DNA from 4 places in the Mesorhizobium sp. WSM4312 genome. Region 4 is predicted to be linked to each of the others. Evidence: riboswitches for the same ligand, from Rfam matches in the RefSeq annotation. Region 4 holds a riboswitch; each other region holds the start of a gene.
What was found. Region 4 has a riboswitch for cobalamin ahead of CK228_RS07475 (CbtB domain-containing protein). Riboswitches for the same ligand answer to the same signal wherever they lie in the genome.
Positions count from the first base shown of each region.

Region 1: another riboswitch for cobalamin. It lies ahead of CK228_RS15150 (DUF1636 family protein); the one in region 4 lies ahead of CK228_RS07475 (CbtB domain-containing protein).
Region 2: another riboswitch for cobalamin. It lies ahead of CK228_RS23595 (aromatic ring-hydroxylating dioxygenase subunit alpha); the one in region 4 lies ahead of CK228_RS07475 (CbtB domain-containing protein).
Region 3: another riboswitch for cobalamin. It lies ahead of bluB (5,6-dimethylbenzimidazole synthase); the one in region 4 lies ahead of CK228_RS07475 (CbtB domain-containing protein).

Region 1 is NZ_NSFU01000008.1:142,958-150,779, reverse strand. It holds gene CK228_RS15175 (lysophospholipid acyltransferase family protein) at 1-499, shown strand, start outside; gene CK228_RS15170 (phosphatidate cytidylyltransferase) at 499-1,434, shown strand; gene CK228_RS15165 (iron ABC transporter permease) at 1,517-2,566, opposite strand; gene CK228_RS15160 (ABC transporter substrate-binding protein) at 2,566-3,513, opposite strand; gene CK228_RS15155 (ABC transporter ATP-binding protein) at 3,561-4,349, opposite strand; gene CK228_RS15150 (DUF1636 family protein) at 4,346-4,744, opposite strand; cobalamin riboswitch at 4,835-5,041, opposite strand; gene CK228_RS15145 (class I SAM-dependent methyltransferase) at 5,249-5,896, opposite strand; gene CK228_RS15140 (substrate-binding domain-containing protein) at 6,070-7,059, opposite strand; gene CK228_RS15135 (ABC transporter permease) at 7,131-7,822, opposite strand, start outside.
Region 2 is NZ_NSFU01000014.1:84,013-91,834, forward strand. It holds gene CK228_RS23590 (hybrid-cluster NAD(P)-dependent oxidoreductase) at 13-1,107, opposite strand; gene CK228_RS23595 (aromatic ring-hydroxylating dioxygenase subunit alpha) at 1,128-2,375, opposite strand; cobalamin riboswitch at 2,489-2,690, opposite strand; gene CK228_RS23600 (DUF680 domain-containing protein) at 3,184-3,381, shown strand; gene CK228_RS23605 (DUF680 domain-containing protein) at 3,454-3,657, shown strand; gene CK228_RS23610 (DUF680 domain-containing protein) at 3,725-3,976, shown strand; gene ugpC (sn-glycerol-3-phosphate ABC transporter ATP-binding protein UgpC) at 4,061-5,173, opposite strand; gene CK228_RS23620 (alpha-glucosidase family protein) at 5,205-6,869, opposite strand; gene CK228_RS23625 (carbohydrate ABC transporter permease) at 6,874-7,822, opposite strand, start outside.
Region 3 is NZ_NSFU01000001.1:287,851-295,672, forward strand. It holds gene CK228_RS01325 (GFA family protein) at 1-196, shown strand, start outside; gene CK228_RS01330 (hypothetical protein) at 193-486, opposite strand; gene dxs (1-deoxy-D-xylulose-5-phosphate synthase) at 637-2,550, opposite strand; gene CK228_RS01340 (pirin family protein) at 2,652-3,572, opposite strand; gene CK228_RS01345 (DUF2277 domain-containing protein) at 3,612-3,878, opposite strand; gene CK228_RS01350 (exodeoxyribonuclease VII small subunit) at 3,977-4,228, opposite strand; gene CK228_RS01355 (histone deacetylase family protein) at 4,232-5,158, opposite strand; cobalamin riboswitch at 5,279-5,459, shown strand; partial or broken gene bluB (5,6-dimethylbenzimidazole synthase) at 5,570-6,184, shown strand; gene CK228_RS01365 (hypothetical protein) at 6,310-7,293, opposite strand; gene CK228_RS01370 (TetR/AcrR family transcriptional regulator) at 7,386-7,822, opposite strand, start outside.
Region 4 is NZ_NSFU01000004.1:78,720-86,541, reverse strand. It holds gene cbiB (adenosylcobinamide-phosphate synthase CbiB) at 1-686, shown strand, start outside; gene CK228_RS07495 (hypothetical protein) at 704-1,018, opposite strand; gene cobO (cob(I)yrinic acid a,c-diamide adenosyltransferase) at 1,043-1,657, opposite strand; gene cobU (bifunctional adenosylcobinamide kinase/adenosylcobinamide-phosphate guanylyltransferase) at 1,659-2,171, opposite strand; gene CK228_RS07480 (CbtA family protein) at 2,164-2,982, opposite strand; gene CK228_RS07475 (CbtB domain-containing protein) at 2,998-3,177, opposite strand; cobalamin riboswitch at 3,210-3,408, opposite strand; gene CK228_RS07470 (substrate-binding domain-containing protein) at 3,572-4,267, shown strand; gene CK228_RS07465 (aromatic ring-hydroxylating dioxygenase subunit alpha) at 4,375-5,550, shown strand; gene CK228_RS07460 (MFS transporter) at 5,554-6,753, opposite strand; gene CK228_RS07455 (DUF1624 domain-containing protein) at 6,962-7,822, shown strand, end outside.

The DNA.
Region 1 (7,822 bases), on a different contig from region 4:
CTTCATCCTTTTGTCGGCGTGCCTCAACGAAAAGGAGCGCGCGATCACCCATGCCGTGGCTGCCGGCGAATATTGGGGAAAATCGCGGCTGCGCCGCTTCATCGCCGAAGACATGCTGTCGTCCGTGCTCATCAACCGGCAATGGACGAAGCCCGAGGAAAACCCGATCGAGATCATGCTGTCGGTTCTCGACCAGGGCCATTCGCTCATCCTGTTTCCCGAGGGCACCCGCAACATGACCGACGAGCCGCTGCTGCCTTTCCGCTCCGGGCTCTACAATTTGTCGATGGCACGGCCGCAGGTCGAGTTGATCCCGTGCTGGATCGAGAACATGTCGCGCGTGCTGCCCAAGGGCCAGTTCCTGCCGGTCCCGCTTTTATGCCGCGTCGTCTTCGGCGCGCCGGTGGCGATTGCCCCCGGCGAAGAGCGGCGCGCCTTTCTCGAGCGAGCCCACGCCACGCTTCTGGCGCTCAACCCGCGTCCCGAACGAGACGATTGATGCGCCACGACATCTCCATCCTGATCATCGGCCTGCTGGCGGTGCTGACGACCGCCAGCATCGTGGCCGCGATACTTTCGGCACGGGCGCCGAAGCCACTCAGCTCGACTCTGGTCAATCTCACCCAGCGTATCAATGCCTGGTGGGTGATGGTCGCACTGATGACGGTCGCCTTCTTCTTCGGCCGGTACGGCCTGACCATCCTGTTCGCGCTGATTTCCTTCGCCTCGCTGCGCGAATTCGTGACGCTGACGCACACGAGCCGGAGCGACCATTGGGTGCTGCTCGGCATGTTCGGTATCATCATCCCGTTTCAGTACTGGCTGGTCTGGACCGCCTGGTACGGGCTCTTCGTCATCTTCATTCCGGTCTATTGCTTCCTGCTGATGCCGGCCATCACCGCGTTGCATGGCGACACCGAACGCTTTCTCGAGCGGATCGCCGCGCAGCAATGGGCGGTGATGATCTCCGTCTATTGCGTCAGCCATGTTCCAGCGCTGCTGACGCTCGACGTGCCGGGCTTCGAAGGCCGCAATTTGTTGCTGATCGCCTTCCTGGTCATCGTCGTGCAAGGCAGCGACGTGCTGCAATACATCTTCGGCAAGCTGTTCGGAAAACACCGGTTTTCGCCGACCGTATCGCCGTCGAAAACCTGGGAGGGCCTGATCGGCGGAGTGGTGTCGGCGAGCCTGCTCGGCGCTCTGCTGTCGTTCGTGACGCCATTCACGCCCCTGCAGGCGGCGTGTGTCGCCTTCGTCGTCTGTTCGATGGGGTTTCTGGGAGGGCTGGTCGCCTCGGCCATCAAGCGCGACCAGGGCGTCAAGGACTGGGGCCATCTGATAGAAGGCCATGGCGGCATGATGGACCGTACCGACAGCCTGATCTTCGCTGCCCCCATCTTCTTTCACATCGTGCGCTATTTCTGGACGGTCTGAGACGGCAAGCTCTGGCCTCTTTGTTTTAACGCAATTCCGGACGGAAAACCGCTTCACACTTTTCCTGGAATTGCTCTTGCGGTCAGAGCCGGTTTCTCACGACCAGCGTGACGACGAAGAGGGCGCCGAGCGAGCTGGTGATGATGCCGATCGGCAGTTCCTGCGGCGGCAGCAGGGTCCGCGCCAGAAGATCGCTTGCCAGCAGTAGCACCGCCCCGAACAGCGCACAGCTGGCGATCAGGCGCAGATGCAAGGGACCGGCCAGCGGCCGCGACAGATGCGGGATCATAAGCCCGACAAAGCCGATGACGCCGGCAACCGAGACGAGAATTGCCGTCGAAAAGGCGGCGACGAGAAACGTCGCCCTGCGCATCCGCGCCACCGGCACGCCAAGGCTTTCGGCGGCACTTTCACCCGCAAGGAAGGCGTCCAGCCTGCGGTGGTTCCACAGCCCGTAGGCTGCAATCGTGCCGGCGCCCAAGGCGCCTAGCCAGACATTGTCCCAGCGCGCCAGCCCGAGCCCGCCCATCGTCCAGAACAGCACCGAATGGGCGGCGCGCTGGTCACCGGCAAAAACCAGATAGTTGGTCAAGGCCGTGAACAGGAAGGAGACGGCAAGGCCGGCGAGGATCAGCCGTTCGGGTCCCTGCCCCCTCACCCGCGCGACCAGCAGCAGGACGATGCAGGCGGCCAGTGTGCCGCCGGTGAAGGCAGCGACCGGCAAGGTCCAGATGCCGAAAGTGTCACCAAAGACGGTGATGACGGAAACGGCACCGGCCGCCGCCCCCGACGACAGGCCGAACAGGAAGGGATCGGCAAGATCGTTGCGGGTCACCGTCTGCAGCAACGCGCCTGTTATGCCGAGGCCGCCGCCGACACACACCGCCAGGATCGTGCGCGGCAGCCTGAGATCGACGACGATCTTGCCGACCGGGCCAGACACCTGGTGTTCGTTCAATCCAACGGCCTGGCCAAGCGAGGCGATGACGTCGGTGAGTGGGATCAGCGTCGAACCATAGGCGATCGACAGCAGCACGAGGGCGACGATCGCCATCGTGCCCGCCACCATCGCTAGCGCGAATGCCTTGTGTCCCGAAAGCGCGCCGGATTTATGCCCAGGGGCAACAAGCATCAGAACGCTTCCGGATGCATCGCCCTGGCGATCTTGCCGATCGCCTCGATGTTTGCCGGCCCGGGCGTCAGTTCGGCATAGCGCAGCGCCACGAAGCGCTCGTTCTTGACCGCGTCCGTCTCCTTCATCGCCGGATGCGCCTTCAAGAAATCGAGCAGTTTCTTGTAGCCGCCGCCATCCTGGTAATCGAGCAGGATGAGGAACTGCGGATTGCGCGACGCCACGGTTTCCCAGTCCGTGTTGCCCCAGCTGGTGTCCATGTCGGCCATGATGTTGTCGCCACCCGCCGCCGCGATCATGGCGCTCGGAATGGCGAATTTGCCTGATGTGAACGGCTTGTCCTCGCCGGAATCATAGAGGAATACCCGCGTCCCCTTGCGGTCGCCAACCTTGGCGATGATTTCCGCGAGTTGCGCCTTCCAGCGGGAGACAAGCTTCTCCGCGTCCGCGTCCTTGCCGAAGATCTTGCCCAGCTTTTCGACATCGCCATAGAGCAGGTCCATCGAGGCGGCCGGACGGTTCTTGTCGAGATGGACGCAGCTTTCGGTCAGCACCAGGGTCTTGATGCCGTGCGGGGCGAGCGTGTCGGGCGTCACGTCGCCACCCGGCTTCATGCCATAGTACCAGCCGGCGAAGAAGAAATCGGGCTCGACGGCGACGAGGTTTTCGAGCGTCGGGTATTTGGGCGCCAGTTCCGGGATGGAACCCTGCTCGGCCTTGAACTCGGGGCCGACCTTGTACCATCCGGTGATGCCGGTCAGGCCGACGATCGACGGCTGCAGCTTCAGCGCGAAGGCCATTTCGGCCATGTTGAGATCATGGATGACGGCGCGCTTGGGCGGCGCGTCGAAGGTCAGCGGCTTGCCGCAGCTGTCGACGGTGACCGGGAAGGCGAAGGCTGCCGGGGCCAGCAGCAAGAAGACGAGCGACAGGGCGAGGCGTTTCACGGATTTTGCTCCTTGGCTGAACAGTGTCGGATGAGGGATGGGCTCGATCAGGATGGCGGCGCGGCGCGGTTCGGAACATCGAACACCGTGAGTTCGCGGTCTTCGGTCGGATGGCGCAGGCGAAACACGTCGACGCCGAAAATCTCGCGGATCAGCTTTTGCGTCAGCGCTTCGCGGGGTGCCGCCAGCGCATGCAGCCGCGCCTCGTTCATCACCGCGACCCTGGTGGCGAAGGGCGCCACCAGGGCCAGATCGTGCAGCACGGCGATCACCGTCATGCCGAAGCCGGCCACGAGCTCGAGCAGCTCGCCGCGGGCGCGCGGATCGAGATGGTTGGTCGGCTCGTCGAGGAACAGCACTTTCGGTTGCTGCGCGATGGCGCGCGCCAGTTGGGCGCGCTGGCGTTCGCCGCCCGACAGCGAGCCGATGGTGCGGCCAAGCAGCGGCAACAGGCCGGTCCGGCGCAACGCGTCGACGACGATGTCGCGCTCCTCGCTCCTGCGTCTCAGGCCGGCATGCGGGACGCGGCCGAGCTCGACATAGTCGATCACCGCCAGCCGCGGGTCCGGCTGGTCGGTCTGGCCGACGACGGCGATATGCAGGGCCCGCTCGGCGGTCGCGATACGGTCCAGGCGGCGCCCGCCAAGCTTCACCTCGCCCGCACTTGGCCTGAGCATGCCCGACAGCATGCGCAGCAGCGTGGTCTTGCCGGCGCCATTGGGGCCGATGATGGCAAGGCGATCGCCCGAGGCCACCGACAGGCTGACGGCGTGGACCAGATGCCGGCCATTGACCATGGCGCTGAGGTCGCGCGCTTCGAGGAGTGGCATTGTCATCGGCTGTTGCCCGGAAACTTGGCCGGCCCGGGAATGCGGGCCAGTGTCTTGCCGGCCAGTCGCGGCGGACGTTGTCCGGAATTGCACCAGCCGTCGGCGAGCGAGGCGTAAAGTCGGGCAAATCGCAGGAGATCGCCGGCGTCGGCCTCGGCGTCGATGGAGCCGAAGAGATAGGAGGCCTTGCCCGGCGCCTGGAAGGCCACCGTCAGCGGCCGCGCGCAGGCCGCCATGCATTCGACGCCTTCGACCGTGAAGCCATGCGCCACGGCGGGTTCATGGCAGGCTGCGAGCCGGGAGCGCAAATCGACGCACAGGGTTTCGCCCGACCTGATGCCGGTCGGAACGTCGCGGCAAAGCGTGCACACGATGATACGATGATCGATGGCGCCGTCCAACTTTCCGTCACTTTCAAAACTGGCGACGGAAGGATGTTGGCGAGCCGGCCGACAAGACCGACGTCCACGCCTCCTCCCGGCACACCCCGTCCGGTCAACTCAGTTGATGGCAGGTCTCCTGGCTCGCGGGTCTCGGCGCAATCCAGCCTTCCCAGCCTTGCCGGCCAGTGGCATGTCGGATCTTGCTCACCGCTTACAGTTGCGGGGGCAGCCACGGCCTCGACCTTTTGAGGTCTCACCGTGTTCCCTTTTCACCCCTTGCCTTTCGGCGCGGGGACCATCACGCACCCACCGTAGATTTCCGTCGATCGCATCGCAATGAGTTTTTTGCGACGCCGTCGCCACATGCCCCATATGTAATAACATTACGTTTGAAGCGATGTTTCGCGGCGATGTCAACCCCTGTCGTCGCGCAATGCGGCTTCGGCGCGGCTGCGGTTTTCAGCCGCGAGCGGTCACCAGGCAGGAGGCACGACACCTGGCCGCGGTCGCCGAGGAACCGGCCTATAGCTTTCTGAAAAAGCCTGACAGAATATTCGGACCCGCTTCGCCCGGCCGCAGTCTGATCCCGTCTTCAAAGCAATTCAGCGTCACGCATTCGAAGCCGTAATGCGCGAGGAGCGCCACCAGCGAGTCACGGTCGAAATGGTGCAGGTGCTCGTTGGGCAGACGCATGCGCCACGCCCGGAACCACGCTTCGCCGTCGGCGCCGAGTTCACGCCAGCGGCAGTAAGGGACGGCGATGGCCAGGTGGCGGGTCTGAAGGCGGGCGAGGAAACCCAGATCCGGAATGTGCTCGAGCACGTCGAACATGGCGACCAGATCCCACGAGCCGGCGAGCGCCTCGTCCCAATCGACAAAGCGGACGCCCTCGGGCAGCGGAAATCTGGTGATGTCGCAGCCGGCACAGTCGGCAACCCCGGTAATTTTGGCGGCCTCGACAAAGGTGCCGGTGCCATAGCCAATCTCCAGCACGGACCGCGGTAGTTCACCGGTGATCCCCAGCACCCAGCCAAGCCGCTGATAGCCGAGCTTGATGGTCCGGTCGCTCAGATCCTCGTAATAGGAAATGTACTGCTTGTCGTATTTGATCGGTGTGACGTCGATCTGGTGAATCACGCCAAACCGGTCGGCCTCGTAATTATCCAGCATTCGCGCCCCCTTGGGATTACGGATCCTTACATGACGGGGCTAAACGCAAAGTAAGCGACTGGGGTGGCGGGCCGAAGCTGGCACGAGCACGACCAGATCTAGCAATAGCAAAAAAGCAAGGCCCCGCGCGGGGCCTTGCTGTCTCAACCTCAGCGCCGAGCTCTAATCGCCCCTCACTTCCCCATCAGCTGCTTGGCATTCTCCGCCGTGATCGCCGTCGTCTCGACCGTTACCGTCGGCTCCACCGAGGTCGAGCAGTCGAGCAGGATCTTCTTCGACATCTCGATCGCTTCCTTCGCACCCGTCGGGTAGGTGAAGGTTGCCGCCCAGTCGCCCTTGGCGACGGCCTCGATGCCGCCGGCCGGTCCAGGCAGGCCGTCGGTGCCGATGATCTTGACGTCCTTGCCGGCTCCCTTGGCGGCAAGCAGCGCGCCGGCCGCCATCATGTCGTTGGAGGCATAGAGCACCTTGATGTCGGGATGCGCCTGCAGCATGGCGGCAAAGGCGGTCTGGGCTTTGTCCGGCACCCAGTCGGCGGCCTGCTCGGCGACGACCTGGATCTTGGCATTCCCCTTGACGCCGTCCTTGAAGCCGTTCAGCCGCTCCACCGCCGGCGTCGAGCTCGGCAAGCCTTCCAGCACCGCCGCCTCGCCGCCATCCGGCAGCAAGGTCTTGGCGGTGTATTTGCCGGCCTCGAGCGCGATCTTGTAATTGTCGCCGCCGATGAAGGCGGTGTAGTCCTTGCCGGGATCGCCGACCGTCTTGCGGTCGAGCTCGATGACCGGGATGCCGGCATCCATGGCGCGCTTCACCGCCGGCGTCAGCGGTGCCGCCTCGAAGGGCGAGATCAGCAGCAGATCGACTTTCTGGGTGATGAAATTGTCGACCTGCGAGGTCTGCGTGTTGACGTTGCCGGCGCCGTCGGCGATCTGCAGCGTGAAGCCCGGCACGGCCTTGGCCGCCGCCGTCAGTTCGTCATTGACATGCTGGCGATAGGGTTCGGCGTTGTTGGCCTGCGAGAAGCCGATGATGAACTGGCCGTCCTTGGCGCAGGCCTTGACCATCGGGTCGGCGGCCTGGGCGGCTCCTGCAATGCACAGGCCCGCGCCTGCCAGAAGCACGGCATGAAGCGTGTTCCTCGTTCCTTGTCTTGTGGTTTTCATACTCGCTCTCCTCCTCGTCGGGCCGGGGGGCCAGACCTTGGTTTGACTTCGACTTTGTTGCCGCCTTCCTCCTAACGACCCAACCCCTCGCGGCGGCGAACGAGGGATTGAAGCACCGCCGCCAGCACGATGATCGCGGCGGTCGCGAGCAACTGCATGGCGGGCGTGATGTTGTTCAGCTGCAGGATGTTGGCGAGCGCGCCGAGCATGATGGTGCCGGCAACGGTGCCGACCATCGAGCCGGCGCCGCCAAACAGGCTTGTGCCGCCGATGACCACGGCGGCGATCGCGGTGAGCTCGTAGCCCATGCCGTCATTGGCGCTGCCGAAATTGAACTGGCCGGCATGGACGATGCCGGCAAGGGCCGAGGCAAAACCGGTGATGGCATAGACCGAGATCTTCACCATCGAAACGGGCACGCCCGAAATTCGCGCCGCGCGCTCATTGCCGCCAACGGCAAAGACATAGCGGCCGAAGCGCGTCGTGTTGAGCACGATCGTTGCGATCGCGGCAAAGACGATAAAGACGATGGTGGCGACCGGCACGGTGTTGTTGAACAACCGCTCGCCGAGGATCGCGAACACCGGCGGTGCCAGGCCCGGTCCGTCGCCATAGGAAATGTTGATGTACTGGTTGCCCGAGACGACCAGCGCCAGGCCGCGCGCCGCCTGCAGGCCGGCGAGCGTGACGATGAACGGTTCCAGCCGGAAGCGGGTGGAGATGGTGCCCTGGATGGCGCCGAAGACGATGCCCATGATAAGCA
Region 2 (7,822 bases), on a different contig from region 4:
CGCCCGACGCTGTCACGCCTCTATTTCGAGAGCCGAAAGCGGCTTCGAGCAGCAAGCGAGGATGAAGCCGTCATCGATCTCGTGATCGAGGATGCCGCCATTGTGGCTCATCTCGACGGCGCCGGAGACTTTCTTCACCTTGCAGGTTCCGCACAGGCCGAATTCGCAGGCCGCGGGGATCCGCACACCCGAGGAACGCGCCGTCTGCAGCACGGTCTGGCCGGCGATGCACTCGGCATCGACATCCGAAAGCGCGAAGCGGATCGGTGTTGCCTCGATAGGAACGGCAACGTCTTCCCCAGGCGATGCGGACGGCGCCGGGACTTCCTCAACCGCGGGGGCGGCAAAGCTCTCCTGGTGGTATTTCGTCATGTCGAAGCCGGCGGCTTCAAGCATGCCGCGCACGGCGCGCATGAAAGGATCCGGACCACAGCAGAAGATCTCGCGTTCGCGGAAATCGGGCGCCAGCAGCGGCAGCCGGATCGCGTCGATGCGGCCCATATGGCCATACCAGCCCTCGCGGCTCGACCGCTCCTCGATCATGAAGCCGAGCGACAGGCCCGGCATATGGCCGCCGAGCAGTTCGAGTTCCTTGCGGAAGATGATCTCTTCGGCGCGCCGCGCGCAGTTGACGAAGCCGACATCGGTCCATGGCGCGCAATCGTTCAGCCAGCGCAGCATCGACATCATCGGCGTCACGCCGGAACCGGCCGAGATGAACAGATATTTGGCCGCCGGGTGGCTGTGCAGCGAAAAGTCGCCGCTCGGCCCATAAGCCTTGACGTGCGAACCGGGCACAAGGTGTTCGAACATCCAGCGTGTGCCGATGCTGCCGGCCTGCGCCTTCACCGTCACCGCGATCGAGAACGGCCGTGACGGCGACGACGACAGCGTATAGGTGCGCATCAGCGGTCCGTCCGACGTCGGCAGTTCCAGCGTCACGAACTGGCCCGGCTTGTAGCGGAACCAGGTCTGGTTGTCGGAGCGGAAGGTGAAGGTCTTGACGTCAGGCGCCTCGTCGCTGACGCCGATCACTTCCAGCACCTGCAGCCTGTCGTTCCAGGGCGCCATCTGATCGAGATGGCGATAGAGGCCAAGATCCGTCATCGCGTTCATCCCCAAACCTCTCAGGCGACACTGCGCAAAGCCGGCCGGCCGTCTTGGGCAAGCCGTGGGCCGATGAAGGACGCGTACCATTCGACAAACTGGATCACGCCGCCCTCGTGCAGCTCCGAATAGGGGCCGGGCTCATAGGCCGGCGACAGAATGCCGAAGGCGTTTTCCTCGACGATGCGGCGATCCTGGTCGTTGGTCTCGGTCCAGACATGGGTGAGTTCGGCAAGATCGTAGTCGACGCCCTCGACTGCGTCCTTGTGCACCAGCCATTTGGTCGTCACCGCGGTTTCCGTGGCGCTGATCGGCAGCACGCGGAAGGTGACGGCATGGTCGCCGAGGATGTGGTTCCACGTCGTCGGATAGTGATAGAGCAGCAAGGAGCCGATGCGGTCGGCCGAGACGCTGTCGGACAGGTTCTTCTTCACCGCCCGCTTGCCCGTCATCGTGTAGCTGACCGCATCGCGCAGCAGCGGCGCGCGGGTGGCGCGGTATTGCCCGGCCGGATCGATGCGGAACTTGCTCGGCAGCCCGGCCGCCTCGCATTTGGCCCAGTGTGCCAGCATTTCCGGATCGCTGTCGGCGCCTTGCACGCCGGTCACCGTCGGGGCTTCCGGGAAGGTCTTGCACAGTTCCGGGTGATTGCCGGCGCAATGATAGCACTCGCGGTTGTTTTCCCAGACGAGCTTCCAGTTGCCCTTCTCGACGATCGTGCTCTCGAAGGCGATCTTTGCTTCGCTGAGCCGGTGCGGCTTGAGATAGGGTTCGATCATCGCCCGCATCGGCGCGAAGTCGGCGGGTTCCTTGGCCAGGCAGATGAAGATATAGCCGGCCACGCTTTCGCAGGCGACCGGCTTCAGGCCGAACTGGCTTTTGTCGAAGCCGTCTGCCATCTGGCGGGCAAACAGCAGCCTTCCGTCCAACTCATAGGTCCATTGGTGATAGGGGCAGACCAGCTTGGCGGCCATGCCCTTGTCGGTGTTGCAGACGCGGCTGCCGCGGTGGCGGCAGGAATTGTGGAAGGCGTTGATCTTGCCCTGCTGATCGCGCACCAGCACGACAGGGTAGTCGCCGATCTGTACGGTGATGAAGCTGCCGGGCTTGGGCAGTTCGCAATCATGGCCGACGAACAGCCATTCGCGATACCAGATCAGCTCCATGTCGAGCTTGAAGAAATCGGGATCGGTATAGAAGGGCTGCTCGAGCGAGAAGCCCTCTCTGCGGCCATTCAACAGCCTCAGCATATCGTTGCGCGCATCCATGTCCTGTCCTCATACTTCAAGGACTGAACTGGTGGTGATTGAGGAAGGATGAGACGCAACTCGGCGAAAGCCGGGCACGCGCGATCCGCCTCTTGACCGCCCACCGCGATCAGTCGAGTTCAAAAATCTCGGGCTGGTTTCCGGGCTCTGGAGTGTCCTTGCGGACGGTCGCGACACCTTCCCAGGCTTTTGCCCAGTGGTCTCCCGTTGCGACTTGAACTCCACCACCGTTGCGGGGGCAGCGCCGGATTTTGACCGGCTTCCCAATTCTCCGCCCCGTCGTCACGAAGCGGCACCTGAGATGACATGATCTAATCACGACAGCGTTTGCGACATCGGCATGAAAGCGACATCGTATCCATGCGGCGCGACACGCATGCGCAACGATCAGGTCACGGGCAGCGGTCACGAAAATCGCCTCCGCCGATAGCTGTGCCGGCTGTCAAAATCGACCCGGAACTGGGGCAAAAGAGGTTAACGGTTCGAAAAGTGACTATTAGCAGACTCTAAAATCGAACCGAACGGTTCGTTTCTGTTGACGGTGCGTGCAGGACGGTGTGAACGATGGACCTCCGATACAGTCTGTGACCTTGCGGCTGGCGTTTACTAAGTGGTTGATATCAACAAGAAAAATGCATGGCTCGGAAGCCCTGGCACAATTTCAAGTGGTGGATTCTTGGTCCACACGGAACAACTTCGTGATTGGAAACGGCGAACTGGCTTTCCCACATCGGGCCTGTCCGAACGACGCGATTTCAATCCCAAGACACGCCGCTAGACGGACGGAAAAAATACTGGAGTACCAAAAATGAAAAAGATTGTTCTCACTGCCGCCGCCCTTCTGGCTATTTCCGGCAGCGCCTTTGCTGGTAGCGACCACTATGGTTCGAATGCCGCCGCAGCCGCGGCTGTCGACAGCTCGTACACCGCTTCGACCAACAAGTCGGAGCCGGCTGCTCAGACGCCTGCCCAGGGCGCCGATCGCAACCTCTTCGGCAACAACTAACAACAGATCCCGGCCGACAGCGGGCTTTTCGCCCGCCGCTCTGGCCGACCTTGAGAAATTCAGGAGACTAACATGAGCAAGATCATCCTTGCTGCCGCCGCCGTTCTGGCCATTTCCGGCAGCGCCTTCGCTGGCAGCGACAACTACGGTTCCAACGGTGCCAACCAGTCGGCCGCTGCGGCCGACCATTCCTACACGGCTTCGGTCGACAAGTCGGCTCCGGCCACCCAGCTGCCTGCTCAGCAGGGCGCTGACCGCAACCTCTTCGGCAAGTAATGCCGGTTTACGGGAATGGCGGCGATGCCGGCCATTCCCGTGAAATCCAGAAATTCAGGAGACTAACATGAACAAGATCATCCTTGCTGCCGCCGCCGTTCTGGCCATCTCCGGCAGCGCTTTCGCGGGCAGCGACAATTTTGGTTCCAATGGCGCCAACCAGCCCGCCGTGACTTCGCCCGCCGCAACTTCGATTGACAACTCGCGTACGGCTTCGATCCGCGAGAGCGGCTCGCCTGTCTACAAGCTGCTCAATTCGTCGGGCGACGCGCAGAAGTCCGCTCCTCAGGGCAGCGACCGCAACCTCTTCGGCCGTTAACAGCCGTAGCTGATTTCCAAAAAAGAGCGGCGGGCCTGGCCCGCCGCTCTTTTTTGTTGCCTTGACCCAGCAGGACCGGCGGCCTCAAGCCGCTTTTGCTTCCGGCTTTTGCAGCGCGAAGGAATGTCCGTCCGCATCGAAGATATGCAGGTCCTCGGCATTGGCGCTCAGCCGCAATGTCGAACCGCGCTTGACCTCGACATTGCCCGGCAGTTTGGTCACCAGCGGCAGGTCGGCGCGGCCGATATCGACATAGACCAGCTGGACCTCGCCGAGCTGCTCGACATAGTCGACCGTTCCCTCGAACAGATAGTCCGCGCCGCTGGCGATCATCAGGTCTTCCGGCCGCACGCCGAAACTGACCGCCGCGCCCTTGGCCGAGGCCGGCGTGGTGATCGGCACCGCCGCCTTGCGGCCGCCGACATGGCTGACGACGGTCGGGTTGCCGGTCTTGTCGATGGTTGCCGGCAGGATGTTCATGGCCGGTGAGCCGATGAACTGGGCGACGAACAGATTGCCGGGTTTCTTGTAAAGGTCCATCGGCGTGCCGACCTGTTCGACATGGCCGTCCTTCAGCACCACGATGCGGTCGGCCAGCGTCATCGCCTCGACCTGGTCGTGGGTGACATAGATCATCGTCGTGTTGGGCATCGATTCCTTGAGCTTGGCGATCTCGATGCGCGTGGCGACGCGTAGCGCGGCGTCAAGGTTCGACAGCGGCTCGTCGAACAGGAACACTTTCGGATTGCGCACGATGGCGCGGCCGATGGCGACACGCTGGCGCTGGCCGCCCGACATCGCCTTGGGCAGCCGGTCGAGATACTTGGTCAATTGCAGGATTTCCGCCGCCTGGCGCACGCGGCGGTCGATCTCGGCCTTGTTCTCCTTGCCGATCTTCATCGAGAACGCCATGTTGTCGTAGACCGTCATATGCGGATAGAGCGCGTAGGACTGGAACACCATGGCGATGCCGCGCTTGGACGGCGGCACGTCGTTGACAACGTCGCCATCGATCTTGAGTTCGCCCGACGTGATTTCCTCGAGCCCGGCGATCGAGCGCAGCAAGGTCGACTTGCCGCAGCCCGATGGACCGACGAAGACGATGAACTCGCCCGATTTGATATCGAGGTCGATGCCGTGGAGAATGTTGAGATTGCCGTAGGACTTCTTCACTTGTCTCAGATTGACATCGGCCATTGGTGTCCTCCCAGTGATTTCCTCAAAGATTTCAGTCTATGCGCCCGAACCAGGCGCCGTAGCCGCCAAGCTCGATCGAACCGGTGCTCGCCTGCCCGGAAAACCCGTGTCCCGGCAAAGGTTGCAGTGATCGGCTGCCAAGGTCAACCTTGGCCGGCTTGGCGCCCAGGTTGAAGACGCAGACAACCTGCTCGTTGCCGGCGCGGCGCGTGAAGGCGACGGTGTCGCCCTCGCTTTCGATGAAGGTGATGTCGCCCTTGGCCAGAGCCGGATGGGCGCGGCGGAAGGTCAGGAAGCGCCGATAGTGCTCGAGCAGCGAAGCCTGGTCGCCTTGCTGGACATTGACGGCCTGCGCCAGATGCTTGGCCGGCACCGGCAGCCAGGGCTTGGCCTGGGAAAAGCCGCCATTCCTGGCGCCGCCATCCCACACCATGGGCGTACGGCAGCCGTCGCGGCCCTTGAACTCCGGCCAGAAGCGGATGCCATAGGGGTCCTGCAGGTCCTCGAAGCGCAGTTCGGCCTCGCCCAGCCCGAGTTCCTCGCCCTGGTAGATGCAGACCGAGCCGCGCAGCGACATCAGCAATGCCGAGATGACCTTGAGATAGGCGACAGGGTCGGCTTCGCCGGCGGCCCAGCGCGAGGCCGGGCGCATCACGTCATGGTTGGAAAACGCCCAGCACGACCAGCCGTCGCTGGCGACCTTGCCAAAGGCTTCCAGCACCGAGCGCACCTTGGCGGCGCTGATCTTTTCCGGCGCCAGGAAGTCGAAGGAATAGCACATGTGCACGCGCTTGCCGCCGGCCGTGTAGGCGGCCACGACTTCCAGCCCGCGCTGCGAATCGCCGACCTCGCCGACGGCGGCGGTTGCCGGATATTCGTCGAGCAAAGCGCGGAAGCGTTCGAGGAAGCCGAGATTTTCCGGGCGGCTCTTGTCGTAGAGATGGTCCTGGTAGTTGTAGGGATTGACCGCCGGCGCGGTCTGGTCGTTGCGTTCTTCCGGCGGCAGCGGCGGATTGTTTTCCAGGCCCTGACTGTGGAAGTAGAAATTGATCGTGTCGAGGCGAAAGCCGTCGACGCCGCGTTCCAGCCAAAAGCGGGTGACGTCGAGCAGCGCATCCTGGACTTCACGGTTGTGGAAATTGAGGTCGGGCTGCTCGGCCAGGAAATTGTGCAGGTAATATTGCTGGCGGCTGGTGTCCCACTGCCAGGCCGACCCCCCGAAGATCGACAGCCAGTTGTTGGGCGGCGTCCCGTCGGGCCTGGCGTCCGCCCAGACATACCAGTCGGCCTTGGAATTGCTACGGCTCGACCGGCTTTCCTTGAACCAGGGATGGATGTCGGCCGTATGCGACAGCACTTCGTCGATCATCACCTTGAGACCCAGCCGGTGCGCCTCCGCCGTCAGCGCGTCGAAATCGGCCAGCGTGCCGAACATCGGGTCGACGTCGCAATAGTCCGAGACGTCATAGCCGAAATCCTTCATCGGCGATTTGAAGAAGGGCGAGATCCAGATGGCGTCCGCGCCGAGCGCGGCGATGTAGGGCAGCCGTCCGATGATGCCCTTGAGGTCGCCGATGCCGTCGCCGTTCGAATCCTGGTAGCTGCGCGGATAGATCTGGTAGATCACCGCGCCTCGCCACCAGTCGCGATCGATGGCGAGGTCGGGGTTCGAACTGGCTTTCAAAGCGGATTGCATGGTTTCAGCCTCCTTTCACCGAGCCGGCGAGCAGCCCGCGGACGAAATAGCGCTGCAGTGAGAAAAAGACGATTAGCGGCACGATGATGGTGATGAAGGCCGATGTCGTCAGGATCTCCCAGTTGCCGCCGCGAGAGCCGAGCAGCGCGTTGAGCTTGGCCGTCAACACGATCTGGTCGGGTGCCGTACCAAGGAAAACCATCGCCACCAGGAGATCGTTCCATACCCACAGGAATTGGAAGATGGCGAAGGAGGCCAGCACCGGGAAGGACAGCGGCAGCACGATCTTGACGAAGATCTCGAAATCGCTGGCGCCGTCGATGCGGGCCGATTCCATGATCTCGCGCGGCAGGCCGGCGATATAGCTCCTCAGCAGGTAGATGGCGAAAGGCAGGCCGAAGCCGGTATGCGCCAGCCAGATGCCGAGATAGGTCTTCGACGGCACGCCGAAGAAAGTACCGACACCGTTATAGAGCTTGAGCAGCGGGATCAGCGACATCTGCAGCGGCACTACCAGCAGGCCGATGATGACCGCGATCAGCAGCGCACGGCCGGGAAACCGCATCCAGGCCAGCGCATAGGCGGCAAAGGCGGCGATCAGGATCGGGATGACCGTCGCCGGTATGGTGACGGTCAGCGAATTCATGAACGAGCGGCCGATGCCTTCCGAGAACAGCACCGTCTGGTAGTTGTCGGGGGTGAATTTCGGCGGCGCCGACGAAGCATAGTAGAGACGCTGGCCGCGGTCGCCTTCGAACGCCTTGGGCGAGGTCATGACGAAGCTGCCGTCGGCATTGACCTGCAGGGTGACGCCTTCACCCAGGTCGGCCGATGAGCCGGCCGGATATTGCGTCGGAGCGGCCGCCTTGACGCCGAAGGCGCTGATGTTGCGCTTGGCGCCATCGCCGAAAATGTTGCCCTCGAGAACGTACTTGCCGTCCTTCTGGGTCTGC
Region 3 (7,822 bases), on a different contig from region 4:
CTGCCCGACCTGCGCCTGCGTGCTCGCCTGGCGTGGTTTGCGCGCAGAGGCGTCTGGCCAAACGCGCATCGCCGTCAATGTAAGGCTGGCGCCACCCGAGGCGGTCGCCGATCTGCCGATCGACCATTTCGATGGCCTCGACACATATGACGACCTGCCCCGCGACGGCCGTTGCGTGCGCGATATGTGGTTCTAGAAGATGGTGCGCGGAACCTGGCGCTCGATGGCCGGGGACAAACCGTCGTCGCGATCCCCTGAGGCTTGCACGGCAGGATGCTCGGTGGCAGTGGCGGGCGGCGGAACAGGATCCGGCAGGACGACCAGTTGCGGCACCTGCTTGTAGGAAAAGCCGCCGCGGATATCGCCCATCTTGCCGGCGATGATGCCCATCGCCGCCTTTTCAAGGCTGCGATCATAGCGCGTTTCGGCGACGGCCGGCGCGACGATGACCGCTGAAAGCGCCACGCCGCACAGAAGCGTTCTCATTGTTGTTTGTCTCCCTGCCTGATCACCGATCTAGCAGGGCGCCGTTGAAAAACGGCCAAGGGACACGGTAAGCAGAATGCCAAACGGCAGCGTTAACAATGCGTTAAGACGTCAAGCCGGCAAACTGATTGAAGCCCCTGAGACTTTGGTTCAGGCGCGCTGGGCGCGGGCTGTATGGCCGAGGGCGACAAATACCGTGCGCACGATGCCGGCCGCATCGAGACCGGCATCGGCATACATCTTCTCCGGCTTGGCGTGGTCGGTGAAAATGTCGGGCAGCACCAGCGGGCGCACCTTCAGGCCGCCTTCCAGCAGTCCTTCATGGGCAAGGAACTGCAGCACATGGCTGGCAAAGCCGCCGATGGCGCCCTCCTCCACCGTGACCAAAACCTCGTGCGAGCGGGCGAGCCGGCGGATCAGATCCTCGTCGAGCGGCTTGGCGAAGCGGGCATCGGCAACTGTGGTTGAAAGCCCGGCCGCACCGAGTTCCTCGGCGGCGATCAGGCAATCCTGGAGGCGCGTCCCGAACGACAGCAGCGCCACCTTTGTGCCTTCCCTGACGATGCGGCCCTTGCCGAGTTCGAGCACCGAGCCGCGCTCCGGCATGTCGACGCCGACGCCGTTGCCGCGCGGATAGCGGAAGGCGATCGGGCCATCATCGTAACTCGCGGCGGTGCGCACCATGTGGCGCAGCTCCGCCTCGTCGGCGGCCGCCATCACGACAAAGCCCGGCAGGCTTGCCAGGAAGGTGGTGTCGAACGCGCCGCAATGGGTGGCGCCATCGGCGCCAACGAAGCCGGCGCGGTCGATCGGGAAACGCACCGGCAGCTTCTGGATGGCGACGTCATGGACGACCTGGTCGTAGGCGCGCTGCAGGAAGGTCGAATAGATCGCCGCGAACGGCTTGTAGCCTTCGGTCGCGAGACCGGCGGCAAAGGTCACCGCATGCTGTTCGGCAATGCCGACATCGAAGGTCCGTGACGGGAACACTTCGCCGAACAGATCAAGCCCCGTGCCGCTCGGCATGGCGGCGGTGACGGCGACGATGCGGTCGTCCTCGCGGGCTTCCCCAATCAGGCTTTCGGCGAACACCTTGGTGTAGGCCGGTGCGTTGGCCGGCGCCTTGGCCTGCGCGCCGGTGATGACGTCGAACTTGTTGACGCCGTGGTACTTGTCGGCGGCGGCCTCCGCCGGCGCGTAGCCCTTGCCCTTCTGGGTGACGATATGGATCAGCACCGGGCCTTCGCCATTGTCGCGGACGTTTTTGAGCACCGGGATCAGATGTTCGAGATTGTGGCCGTCGATCGGGCCGATATGGTAGAAACCGAGCTCCTCGAACAGCGTGCCGCCGGTGACATAGCCGCGCGCATGCTCGACAGCCCTCGTGATCGCACGATCGGCACGCTTGCCGAGGTAAGAGGTCAGCTTCTTGCCGAAGTCGCGCAGGCCGGCATAGGCCCTGCCCGAGGCGAGACGCGCCAGATAGGCGCTCATGGCGCCGGTGGGCGGCGCGATCGACATGTCATTGTCGTTGAGGATGACGATGAGCCGGGCATCGAGCGCGCCGGCATTGTTCATCGCCTCGTAGGCCATGCCGGCCGACATGGCGCCGTCGCCGATGACGGCGATGACGTTGTTGCGGCCGCCGGAAAGGTCGCGGGCGGCTGCCATGCCAAGGCCGGCCGATATCGATGTCGAGGAGTGCGCGGCGCCGAAGGGATCGTATTCGCTCTCGGCGCGGCGGGTGAAGCCGGACAGGCCGCCTTCCTGGCGCAGCGTGCGGATGCGATCGCGGCGGCCGGTCAGGATCTTGTGAGGATAGGCCTGGTGGCCGACATCCCAGATCAGGCGATCGTCCGGGGTGTTGAAGACATAATGCAGCGCCACCGTCAGTTCGACCACGCCGAGGCCGGCGCCGAGATGGCCGCCGGTGCGCGACACGGCGTCGACCAGTTCGAGGCGAAGCTCGGATGCCAGTTGCGGCAGCTCGCTCTCGTCAAGCGCGCGCAGATCCGCCGGGATGCGGACCTTGTCGAGAAGCGGCGTATGCGGCGTTGCGTTCACGGGAGCTCAGGCTTTCTGTTCAACGGCGGGATAAGCCGCCGGCCGGCGAAAGTAAATGCGTGTCGGTGACGCGGATCTATCAGGTCCCCTCGCCGATTTCCTCAGCTTTCCGGCAGCGGGATGAACTCTTTCTCATCTCCAGGAACGATATCGAAGCGTCCCGTCTTCCATTCCTGCTTGGCCTGTTCGATGCGCTCCTTCGACGAGGAGACGAAATTCCACCAGATGTAGCGCTGCGAGCCGAGCGAGGCGCCGCCGAAAAGCATGAAATGCGCACCGGTTTGCGACGATATGATGATCTCGTCACCGGGCCGGAACACCAGGAGCCGCTCTGCCGGAAAGACGTCGCCCGAAATCGCGACCTCGCCTTCCAGCGTGTAGATGGCGCGCTCTTCCGCGTCGGCCGGAATCTTTATGCTGGCGCCCGGAGCCAGCCTAAGGTCGGCGTAAAGTGTCTCGGAATCGGCCCTTACCGGGGAGCGCTGCCCCTGGAAATCGCCGATGACGATGCGGCCGCGGACGCCTTCGGCATCGATCTCGGGCAGCCGCAAGGCAGCGGTGTTCTCGAACACCGGCGCCACTTCCTCCTTGCCATCGGGCAAGGCGAGCCATGTCTGCAGGCCTGAGATCGACATCGGCGCGCCGCGCAATTCCTCCGGCGTGCGCTCGGAATGCACGATGCCGCGGCCGGCGGTCATCAAATTCACGTCGCCGGGCTGGATCACCATTTCGGTGCCCAGCGAATCCCGATGCCTGATCCTGCCGTCGAACAGATACGTCACCGTCGACAGGCCGATATGCGGGTGAGGACGGACATCGAGAGCCTGGCCTGCCCGCAGGATCGCCGGACCCATGCGATCGAAGAAAATGAACGGCCCGACCAGCCGCCGCCTGGCGGTCGGCAGCGCGCGACGCACCTCGAAGCCGCCAATGTCCTTGGCGTTCGGGATGACCATCAACTCGATCTGGTCGCTGGCAAAGGCGTCGCCGGCTTCAGGGTCTTTCCCGGGAAAGAAGCTCATGGACTCTCCTTGTTAGCGGTCAAGGGCCACTTGGCGGCATCAGGCAAAACGGATCGCCGCCTTTGCCCGCAGCTTGGCCGCCACCTCTTCGCGATTGCGCGGATGCTGGTTGGTTTCGAGCGAATCGAGGAGTTCACGCGCCGATGCCGCGATGGCTTCGACCGCATGATCGAACGCATGCTGGTTCTGTTTCGACGGCCGTGTCGTTCCGCTCAGCTTGCGGACGAACTGAAGGGCTGCGTCGCGCACTTCGTCATTGGTTGCGGGCGGGTCAAAATTGAACAGGGTCTTGATGTTTCTGCACATCGCTTCCGTATCTCCTCTTGTCCTGGAGCCGTTTCAATCGGGACGAGCTTAATCCTCAACCATGATCGTGTCCAAAACCGGTAAGGCTGCTCCGTGCCTCAGTCCGCGTCGAGCGGCTCGGTTCCGACCGGCTTGCCGTCGCGCGACAGCCTGATCTTTTCGACCTTGTCCTCGGCCGCCTTCAGCAGCCGGTCGCAATGCGCCTTCAGCGCCTCGCCGCGCTCGTAGATCTTGATCGACTGGTCGAGCGGCACGTCGCCACGCTCGAGATCATCGACGATCTTCTCCAGCGCGTCGAGTGCCTGCTCGAAGCTCATCGCCTTGACGTCTTCGTTGGTTTCACCAGCCATCATTCATCCTTTCATCAGTCGCCCGACATGGGCGGCGACCGAAAATGCCAGTCCCTGCAGATCGTAACCGCCCTCGAGCAGGCTGACGAGCCGGTTGCCGCTGTGGCGCGCGGCGCGCTGCATCAGCTGGCCGGTCGCCCAGTCGAAATCGTCCTCGGTCAGGTTGATCTCGGCCAGCGGATCGCGGTGATGCGCGTCGAAACCGGCCGAGATGATGATCAGGTCAGGCGCGAAATTGTCGAGCGACGGCAGCACCCGCGACAGGAAGGCATCGCGAAACACCTCGCTGCCGGTCTGCGGCGCCAAGGGCGCGTTGACGATGTTGCCGGCGCCGGTCTCGGTCTTCGCGCCAGTGCCGGGATAAAGCGGCATCTGGTGCGTCGAGCAATAGAGAACCGAGGGATCGTCCCAGAAAATGTCCTGCGTGCCGTTGCCGTGATGCACATCCCAGTCGACGACGGCGACGCGCTCGGCGCCATGCTTCTTCTGCGCATAGCGCGCGGCGATCGCCGCCGTGTTGAAGAAGCAGAAGCCCATCGCGGTGGTCTTTTCGGCATGGTGGCCGGGCGGCCTTGCGGCGACGAAGACATTGTCGGCGCGGCCTGCAAAGACGTCGTCGACGGCGGCGTTGGCCGCGCCGATCGCGGCGATCACCGCCTGCCAGCTCTTCGGGCTGGCGGTGGTGTCGGCATCGATGCGGGCAATACCCTCCTCGGGAATGGCGGCACGCACACGGGCGACGAAATCGGCGGGGTGCGCGTAGAGGATGGTGGCCTCGTCGCCCTCCGGCGCCTTGGCACGATCGAGCGCGGCAAAAGCCTCGTCGTCGAGCACGCGCTCGATGGCGCGCAAGCGGTCCGGCCGCTCGGGGTGGCCGGGCGGCGTGATGTGTTCGAGGAAGATCGGGTGCGTGTAGAGACGGGTTGTCATGCTCCCTATCTAGTGCCCCGGCGCCGCGATGGCCATGCATTGCGGCTCGATCACTGGGGAAAATCGCGCCTGCGTCCATTGGCGCCGCTGCGGGGATTGGCGCGGCCGAGGCTTCGGCGTAAGGTCGCGCCACTGCCTGGTGCTCGCCGCGAGCGGGAGAATCGGGAACACGGTTGAATTCCGTGGCGTGCCCAACGCTGTGAGGGGGACCGCGCCGGTAAATGCCACTGTCGATGACGGGAAGGCACCGGACGCGGGTTGATCCCGAGCCAGAAGACCGGCCTGGCAGGCATCGTCATCCGCATGGTCAGGCGGCTGGCATCGGAGCAACGCGCGTCCAGTTGGATGCACAAAGTGCTCTGACGGTGTGGAACTATTGCAATCGCAAGGGGACGAGCGATGCCGGAACACATGACCGCTCCTGTGGGCGACGGATTTGACCAGACGGCGCGCGATGCGGTCTATCGCGCCATGTTCACGCGGCGCGACGTGCGCAGCCATTTCCTGCCCGACGCGCTCGACGACGAGGTGTTGGCCCGGCTTCTGCTTGCCGCCCATCATGCGCCATCGGTCGGCTTTATGCAGCCATGGAATTTCATCGTCATCCGCGACGCCGCGCGACGGGCAGAGGTGCGCGACCTGTTCCTGGCCGCGCGCGAACAGGAACTGCCTGAAATCGAGGAGGAACGACAGGCGCTCTACCGCAAGCTGAAGCTCGAAGGTATCTGCGAAAGCGCCCTCAACATCTGCATCACCTGTGACCGTCGGCGCTCGCAAGGTTCGCCACTGGGCCGCTGGCACAATCCGGAAATGGATCTCTACAGCACGGTCTGCGCGGTGCAGAATTTCTGGCTGGCCGCGCGTGCCGAAGGCGTCGGCGTCGGCTGGGTCAGCATCATCGAGCCGCAAGCGTTGAAGAGCCTGCTGGCCATTCCCGAGCATGTGACGCCCGTCGCCTATCTCTGCGTCGGCCGGGTTTCCGAGTTCGCATCCAAACCAGACCTGGAAACGCATGGCTGGGGCCGGCGGCTGCCGCTGCCCGACCTGATCATGAGCGAGACTTTTTGCGGGCAAGGCGAGGCGCCACTGAAATCGACCGTGGCCCGCCTCAACGCCTCCGATGTCGCGCCGGCGACGACCTGCCCAGCCGATCAGTTCGTCGCGCCGGCCGTGCCCCAGCGCGAGCCACCAAAGGAGGCCAGCGCCTTGTCCTTCAGCTCCCTGAACTTCGACGACGCCTCGGCCAGCCTGATATCCCAGGCCGGATCGGGCACCTGGCCGGCGATGGTCTTGAAATAGACCTGCATCAGGCAAGCGATGGCGAAGGGCTCGATGAAGGCCGCCTTGAAGGCCCAGGCAAAGACGATGGCAAGCACGAAGGCCCAGCCGGCGAGTTGTCCGGGCATGATGAAGAGAACGGCGCTGGCCGGAGCCAGCATCAGCAGGAAGATGACGAAAGACACGCCCCACATGATGACCGCCAGCCAGACGGCGTTCTTGACCATGGTCTTGCCGTTCTGGGCGTAGAGCACGACGCCTTGCCGCGCCGTCTCGAAGGGTGAGGACGAGTTGATGCGGATGTTGTAGCCGAGGATGATCTCGTCGACATAGGTGAGCGACAGGCGGATCACCGTGTTGATGAAGGAGACCAGACCGCTCAGGCCCGGAATGGGCAGGAAAGCAGCGATGCCGCCGAGCAGGCCGGTGATGGCGCGGATGGCGCCCTTGACCAGCTGGTCGACGACGAAAAGGATGTTGGCCTCGGCGAAACGCTCGGTCACGACCTGCCTGGCATAGGCGATCTGGTTCTGGCCGTCGGGGACATCCCGGCCGTCGATCAGATGGACCATCACGGCGATATGGCCGGCCTTGACGACGTAGAGGATATATTCGCGGATCCAATAGACGGCGATCGAAACCACGCCGAAGCCGACCACGCCGCCCCACAGGGCAAAGGACATCGGCCCGTCGGGATCCGTGGAGATATGGCCGACGCCATAGCCGACCGACGCTCCCGTGCCGGTCGCCACGATATAGGCAAGCGTGATGCCGAAATAGACGATCATGCGAAAGACAATGAAAGGCCAGGTCCGCATCATGATGGACACCGACCTGCCGATATCGAAATCCCACATGCCCGAATCTCCCCTCAGAGATGGCTGGGAAGGATGCGCTCACCCCGAGGATTGTCAATCATGAGCGGTGGACAGCGGTGCGCAACGGGGATTTAGCTCTGTTTCGACGCTGGTTTTCTGAGCAGTCCCTCGAGCAATTGCTTGAACGCCGCAACCACGATCTTCGACGTCGCTTCGGGGTCGTTCGAATTGGCGATCCGCTGCGCCGCCTGGCTGCTCGCCCCGTTGATCAGCCGCGCGGCGGTCTCGGGGTCGACGCCCGGGACGACCACCCCTTCCCCCTGCAGCGCGGTCAGATGATCGGTCATTGAACCGACGCAGGCATTGGCATTCGACCATTGCGCGGGATCGCCCAGTACGGCCGGACCGTCGCGGAACATGATGCGCTGGATTTCCGGCTCCAGCGCCATTTCGATATAGGTCGTGCACTCGTCGACGAAATGCTGCCAGCGGGTCGGCGCTCTCGACGCGACCTCATTGACCCGAGCAGCCATCTCGCTGTCGATTTCGGCGATAACCGCCTCCAGCA
Region 4 (7,822 bases):
CATCGCTGCTGTCACAGAAGAGCCTCCACGAACACGTCGAGGCCGTGGCTGACTCGCTCGAATCGGGCGGCCTCGCCATGGGCCGGGTCGCCGTCTCGCGCATAGTCGGCCGCGATCCCGAAGCGCTCGACCGCGCCGCCGTCTGCCGCGCGGCGATCGAGAGCCTGGCCGAGAATTTTTCCGACGGCATCGTCGCCCCCGCCTTCTGGACCGGTGTCGGCGGACTGGCCGGCGGCGCTGCCTACAAGGCTGCCAACACCGCCGATTCGATGATTGGCCACCGCACCCCACGCCACGAGGCTTTCGGCTGGGCGGCGGCGCGCTTCGACGACTGGATCAACCTGCCTGCCTCAAGGCTGACGGCGCTGCTGATCGTGCTGGCGGCTTTCCTGGTCAAAAACGCCGATCCCCGCAGTGCCTGGCAGGCGGTGTGGCGCGATGCCAAAAAGCACCGCTCGCCCAATGCCGGCTGGCCGGAAGCGGCCATGGCCGGCGCGCTTGGCCTGGCGCTTGCCGGGCCGCGCAGCTATGGCGGCATCGTGGTCGACGACGTCTTCATGGGCGAAGGCGGCCGCCGCGACGTCGACAGCGGCGACATCAGGCGGGCGCTGAAACTCTACCGCGTCGCCGATTATCTGCTGATCGCGCTGTTTGGGGTGGTTTCGGTCGTCGTCATTCTGGCCTGAGTAGATCGAAACCCAACCTACCAAGTGACGCGGACTTCCTTTGCGCTTGGATCAGCTGCCTCGCCGAACCTCTTGATCGCATACCCGCCGGCAGCCACGGGAGACGATTTCAATATAGGTTCGATCACGACAAAAAGTCGTTCAGCATCTGGCCCGTACATGTAGAGGACGCACTCACCCTCACCAAACAAATCGCCGTCAAACTCTCCGACCGAACCACCCCCAATGGCTTGCTCTAGCCGTTCCTCCAACGCGCGAACGGATTCGTGCTCTCGCGGCGTTCCAAACTGACCGTCATTGAGACGAAGATAGACGATTACAGCTTGTTCCAAACAACGCTCCTGCTTGCCAAGCGACTAGAACTCGATCCCCTGCTGCGCTTTCACGCCTGCCGAAAAATGGTGCTTGGTCACGCCCATTTCGGTGACCAGGTCCGCCGCCTCGACCAGCGCCGGCTTGGCGTTGCGGCCGGTGACGACGACATGCAGTCCCTCGCGGCGTGCCTTAAGCTCGGCAACCACCTTGTCGAGATCGAGATAATCATAGCGCAGCGCGATGTTGAGTTCGTCAAGCACGACAAGGCTGATCGAGGGATCGGCGATCAACTCCAGCGCCTTGGTCCAGGCAGCCTCGGCGGCAGCGATATCGCGCTTCAGATCCTGCGTCTCCCAGGTAAACCCCTCGCCCATTGCGTGCCAGACGACGCGGTCGCCGAAAGCGGCAAACGCATCCTTCTCGCCGGTGTGCCATTTGCCCTTGATGAACTGCACGACGCCGACGCGCTTGCCGTAGCCAAGCATCCGCAGCGCCAGGCCGAAGGCAGCCGTGGTCTTGCCCTTGCCCGGACCGGTGTTGACGATCAGCAGGCCCTTTTCGACCGTCTTGCTCGCCACCTCGGCATCCTGCACCGCCTTGCGCTTGGCCATCTTGGCGCGATGGCGCTCTTCGTCCTTATTGTCGATGTCGGTCATGTCACTTCACCTTCAGCGGTAGCCCCGCCACCATCAGCAGCACCGTATCGGCGATCACCGCGATCTGCTGGTTGAGCCGGCCGGCCGCGTCTCTGAAGCGGCGTGCCAGCGCATTGTCCGGCACGATGCCTTGCCCGACTTCGTTGGAGACCACGAACCACGATCCGCGCGGCCGCGACAGCACGTCGGCGAGCCGCCGGCATTCTGCGTCCAGATCATGGTCGGCCAGCATATGATTGGTCAGCCACAGCGTCAGACAATCGACAAGCACCGGCTGGTTGTCGGGTAGCGCTTCGAGCGCGCCAGCGAGATCGAGCGGCGCATCGATGGTCGCCCACCCCTCACCGCGCCGCGACCGATGCAACGCGATGCGCTCGCGCATTTCGTCGTCATAGGCTTCAGCGGTGGCGATATAGGCCCATGGCGGCGGCAGCGCCGTCGCCAGGGTTTCGGCATGCGCGCTCTTGCCGGAGCGCGCACCGCCGATGATGAAGGTCAAACTGCGATCAGGCAAAGCTGTCGCGCAGGCTGGTCGCCGTGCCGGTGAAGCGTCCGCGTACCACGCCGACAACCGCGCCGAGCACCAGCCAGAACACCAGATTGGTCAGCGTTACCGCCACCACGAACTGGTGATGCAGGCCTTCGGGGATCGACGTTACGAAGCTGTCCGGCTGCGGCGCACCGACGATATGCGGCGCCACGATCAGGACCACCGCAAGGATCGCCAGCGGCAACGATTTGCGGAAGGCGAGAAGACCCAGGCCAGCCGCTGTCGCCGCCACCGTCGCCCACCACCAGATCTGGCGTTGGGTGAGGTCGGCCACCGGCATGGCCGGTAGTTCCGGCGGCAGACCGAGACCTGGCGCCAGCGTGAAGATGGCAAAGCCGGCAAGACCCCAGAACACGCCCTGGCGCCAATTGCCGATGCCGCCGGCGAATTCCGAAACCGCGACCAGGATCAGCGCGAAGCCGATGCCGGTGACGACATTGGACACCACGTTGAAGGCAAAGCGCTCGAAGCCGTCGGCCGGTGCCCAGCCTTCTTCTTCGGCCGGAGCGGCGGCTGCGGCCGGAGCCGGGGTGGCGGCGCTCATGGCGTTCGATGCCGCCGGTGCGGCGGAGCTCGTGGCGTTGCCGCCGGCGGCCTCAGTTGGCGCCGCAGGTGCGGCGGCATGGTCATGGCTATGGCCGCCTTCGGCCTGCTCGTAGACTTCCGCCTTGAGGATCAGCGGCACGGTTGCATAGGCCTGCATGCAGGCGAGGACGACACCGGCCACGAGCCCTGCGATCGCCGCGATGAACACGACGTTGCGAAACAGATTCATGATGTCAGATCCTCGTCAGTGGCAGGGAAACGCCATCGAATGCCGGTTGTCATGACCTGCATTGTGGACCGCATCGATATGCGAGAAGCCGACAAAGCCGATGATGAACGTGCCGAGCAGCGCGGCAAGCGCCAGCTGCATGAAGCGCGACTGCGAGGAGACGGAGGCGCCGAGGGAGACGGAAGCGGTATTCATATCTTGTCCTTTCACCCTCCACCCGAGGGCCTGTCAGTTTTGCCGTCGTCGGCAGGTCTCCTGGCTCACGGATCAGCGCCCTTCCCCACCTTCCCGAAGACGAATCTTCAGTGGCATATGGAGAGGACTACCGCACACAGTTGCGGGGGCAGCCACGGCATTGGGCAAGAATTTCGCCCGCACCGCATTCCCTCTTGGCTCCAAAACGGAACCGACGACTGCATGACTATAGGGAAAATCGCGACACGCGGCAAACCAAATTCCGCCGGCAAACAGCGCGATTGCGCCATGCCGTCCAGGCACGCCAATTGACATTTCTCCTGGTCGGGTGTCGGCTGGCGCATCAGAGGAAGCCGACCATACAAGGTCGTTTCGGCCGATTTCAGGTTAGGCCATGAATGATATCCGGCTTTTTGGCGCTATTGCGGTCCGACCCGCCGTGCTTGATCTCATATCTCAGTTCGAAACGGCCACAGGATTCACAGTTGCGGTCAAGTGGGAACTCAATCCGGCAGTCAGGAAACAGATCGAGGCTGGGGAACCTTTTGACCTCGTCATCATCAATCCGAACCTGCTTCAGGATCTGACCGCCTTGGGAAAGGTCAGGGCGGGAAGCCAGGTAGCGTTTGGCCGGATCGCAATGGGGGTGGCGGCCAAGGCAGGTAGTCCGCCGCTCGACATTGGCTCCGTGGAAGCATTCGAACAGGCATTGAAGAGCGCCAGATCCATCGCCTACGCCAGTGAAGGAACCAGCGGAGGCTACTTCTCCGGTTTGCTCGAACGCTTGGGAATAGCCGATGAGGTGAAGCCTAAGCTGGTGGCCATACCAGGAGGGCAGACAGCGCCGGCCGTGGGCCGTGGGGAAGCCGAGTTGGGGGTCGTTCCCGTGACTTCGATTCTCGCCGCCGCGCCCGAGGTCATGCTGATCGGTCGGTTTCCGGCGCAACTCCAGAGTTACATCGACTTCGCTATTGGCATCAGCGTGGATCCAACGGACGCGGAAGCCGCCAGGAAGCTGTCGGAATTTCTGACGTCGACGGCCGTTGACGGTATCCTGGCGGCAAAGGGCATCGAGCGCCGCGTGAGGTGAGACGTCAATCCTGAAGTCTGTCCCATCGCGCCACAATGGCGGCGGTGTGCGGCAATTGACAAAGATGCCGGCCGGGTGTCGGCTGGCCGCTTCACAGGAAGCCAGCCATGCAGCCCACTGCCAGCGAGCGCGCCCCTTACAATGGCCTGACCCGGGCCGAATCGACCCTGCCCTCGTCGGCCTATTGGGACGGTGAGAGCTACCAGCTCGACCTCGACGCCATCTGGTACAGAAACTGGCTGCTCGTCTGCCGCGAGGCCGATCTGGCAAAGCCGCTGGCCTTCCGCCGATTCCGCATCGGCACGCAGGACATCATCGTGCTGCGCGACGACACCGGCGCTTTGCGTGCCTTCCACAACACCTGCCGCCATCGTGGCTCGCAGCTTTGCCAGGAGAGCGAGGGCCGGCTGAAGGCGCGGCTGATCACCTGCCCCTACCATGCCTGGTCCTATTCGCTGCGCGGCGACCTCGTGCGCGTGCCATCTAAATCGCTGCCTGATGGATTCGACAAGGCCGACCATCCGCTCTACCGCGTCGCGCTCTCGGTGTGGCGCGGCTTCGTCTTCATCAATCTGCAGGAGGATGCGGCGGGCTCCGCGCAGGCCTCCTTCGACCCGGCCTCCGGCGATCTCGGCAACTGGCCGCTGGAAACGCTGGTATCGGGCCATGTGCTGCGCAAGGTGATGCACTGCAACTGGAAGATCTTTTGGGAGAACTTCAACGAGTGCCTGCACTGCCCGGGCATCCACAAGGACCTGTCGCGCCTGGTGCCAATCTATGGCCGCGGCCTGATGAGCCGGCACGACGATCCCGAATGGACGCGCCACGCCGACAATGACGCGCCGGAGTTTTCCGGAGGCCTGCGTGCCGGCGCCGAGACCTGGTCGCGCGACGGCAAGACGCACGGGCCGGTCTTCTCCGGGTTGACGCCGGCCGAACGCGTCGCCGGCCAGACCTACGCCACCAGCCTGCCCTCAATGTTCATCGTCGGCCATGTCGACTATGTCAGGACGGTACGCCTGGTGCCGCTCGGTCCCGAACAGACGCAGCTTATCGCCGAATGGCTGTTCGCGCCCGAGGCGCTGGCCGCGACCGACATCGACAACATCGTCGCCTTCGGCACACAGGTGCTGGAAGAGGACGCCGCCATCTGCGAGGTCAACCAGAGGGGCCTGCGCTCGATGCGCCACCATGCCGGCGTGCTCATGCCCGAGGAGTATGACCTGCACCGTTTCCACAACTGGGTGCGCGAGCGTCATGCGGCGCTTGCACCAAAGCCGTGATCCTCACAGTGACTTCGGCAGGTATCGCCACGTGACAAAACCGCAAACCGCCGCGAGCAGACCAAGCGTGACGAACACCGAGCCCAGCCCGAAGAAGGCGAGCACCACCGAATAGACCAGCGGCGGCGTCAGTTCGGAAAAATCGAGATAGGTGCGGTAGACCGCCGCCATCTGCGCCCGTTCATAGGAGCGCACCGAACGCATGAAGGCGGTCGAGCCCAGCGCGTCGAGCGCTATGGTGAAGAAGGCGCCGCACAGCAGGAACGCGCCGGTGAGCAGCGGGACGCTCTCTCCGACCGTGCCTGCCGCCAAAAGCATCGCCGACATGGCGAAATAAGCGAATGTCATGGTGCGCCGGCCGCCAAAGCGTTTTCCGGCCTTGCCCCAGAAGATCGCCATGAAGAGCAATGCGTTGCCCGCCGAAACCAGCAGGCCGCCGGCCAGCTTGCCCTCGCCGGTGATCACCATGAACAGCGGCCCATAGACGAAGAACGTCGTCCAGAAGCAGGAGCGGCCGAAGGCGATCAGCCAGGCAAGCCTCAATCTGGGCTGCGCGACGAAGCGGCCGATATTGGCGAGCGGATTGGCCGGCCGTGTCTTGCCGGGCCGGATCGACGGATTGTCGCCCAGCCGATAGGTCCAGAACAGCGCCAAGAGCGCTAGCGCGAACACCGCCACCGCACCATGCGCGGCATAGATACCGAAGCGCGTGTAGAGGAAGATGCCGAGTGTCGGCCCACCGGTCCAGGCAAACATCGACCACGCCATGCGCAGCGATTCGGCCTGCATGAAGTCGGTCTTGCGGATGTGGTCCATGATGTAGAGGTTGAGCGTGATCGAAAGCGCGCTGGCCCCCATGACACGGCACAGCATCCCGGCCAATTGCCCGGCCAGCGTGTGGGTGACGAAGAACAGCGAGCCGATGGCGAGCAGGCAGGCGCCTGCGGTGTAGACCCAGCGCCGGGCAAAGCGGCGGATCAGCATCGGCATGAACAAGGTTACCGACAGGCCGAGCAGCGCCACGATGGTGTAGAGGATCGAGACGATCTGCTCATTATGCAGGATTTCGTAGGCCTGGATCGGGATGACGCTCGACACCGTGGCGCGGGCAAAGGATTCGACCGCATAAAGCGAGGCGAAGGTGCGCGCATCCGCGGCCCTGAGGGCCGGGAGCCAGATTGGATGGCGCACATGGGTGGACATTGCTTCCCCAAAGCAGAATCACCGGCCAAATCTGCCTTGGCCGTTCCCGGACGATTAAGAGGAAACCGACGCATAGGCCGTGAAAAGCGAAGTCGGTCAACGACTTCCCGGCACTGGCCTAAAGCGCCGCTTGATCCAACGCCCCGGCTTCTTCTGTCCGGTCCAACCGTGATAGTTCTCACGCGGGGCTGAATCAGATCGCGAGACCATGACCATCCATACGCCGACCGCACCCGTTCCGGAGCCATCCAGGCGCATCGTCGCCATCGACATCGTGCGCGGCATCGCGCTGCTGGCCATGGCGAGCTACCATTTCACCTGGGACCTGGAATTCTTCGGCTATACCGATCCAGGCCTCACCGCCTTCGGCTGGTGGAAGATCTACGCGCGCTGCATTGCCTCGACCTTCCTGTTCCTGGTCGGCGTCAGCCTCTACCTCGCGCACGGCCAGCAAATCCGCTGGAACGGTTTCTGGAAACGTTTTGCCATGGTCGCCGGAGCGGCGATCGCCATTTCGGTGGTAACCCGTATCGCGACGCCGGACGGATTCATCTTCTTCGGCATCCTGCACGAGATCGCGCTCGCCAGCCTGCTCGGCCTCGCCTTCCTGCGGCTGCCCGCCCTGCTGACCCTTGTCGTTGCCGCGCTGGTCATCGCCGCGCCCGTCTATCTGCGCTTCGAAGCGCTGGACCATCCCTGGCTGTGGTGGATCGGCCTGTCGGCGATCAACCCACGCTCCAACGACTATGTGCCGCTGTTTCCGTGGTTCGGCGCGGTGCTTGTCGGCATCGGGGTGACGAAACTCGTCTCAGCCTCCGGCGTGCGAGCCCGCCTGGCGAACCTCATGCCGGGCCGCTGGGCCAATCCGCTGGTGTTCATCGGCCGCCACAGCCTCGCTTTCTACCTGATCCACCAGCCGCTGCTGATCGGCTGCGTCTGGCTGTTCTCGCAAGTCATGCCGGCTCAGGTCGAAACCGTGCAGGTCAATTTCCTGAAAACCTGCCAGCGTTCATGTGAGCAGACGCGCAACGCGACCTTCTGTTCGAGCTATTGCAGTTGCATGCTGACG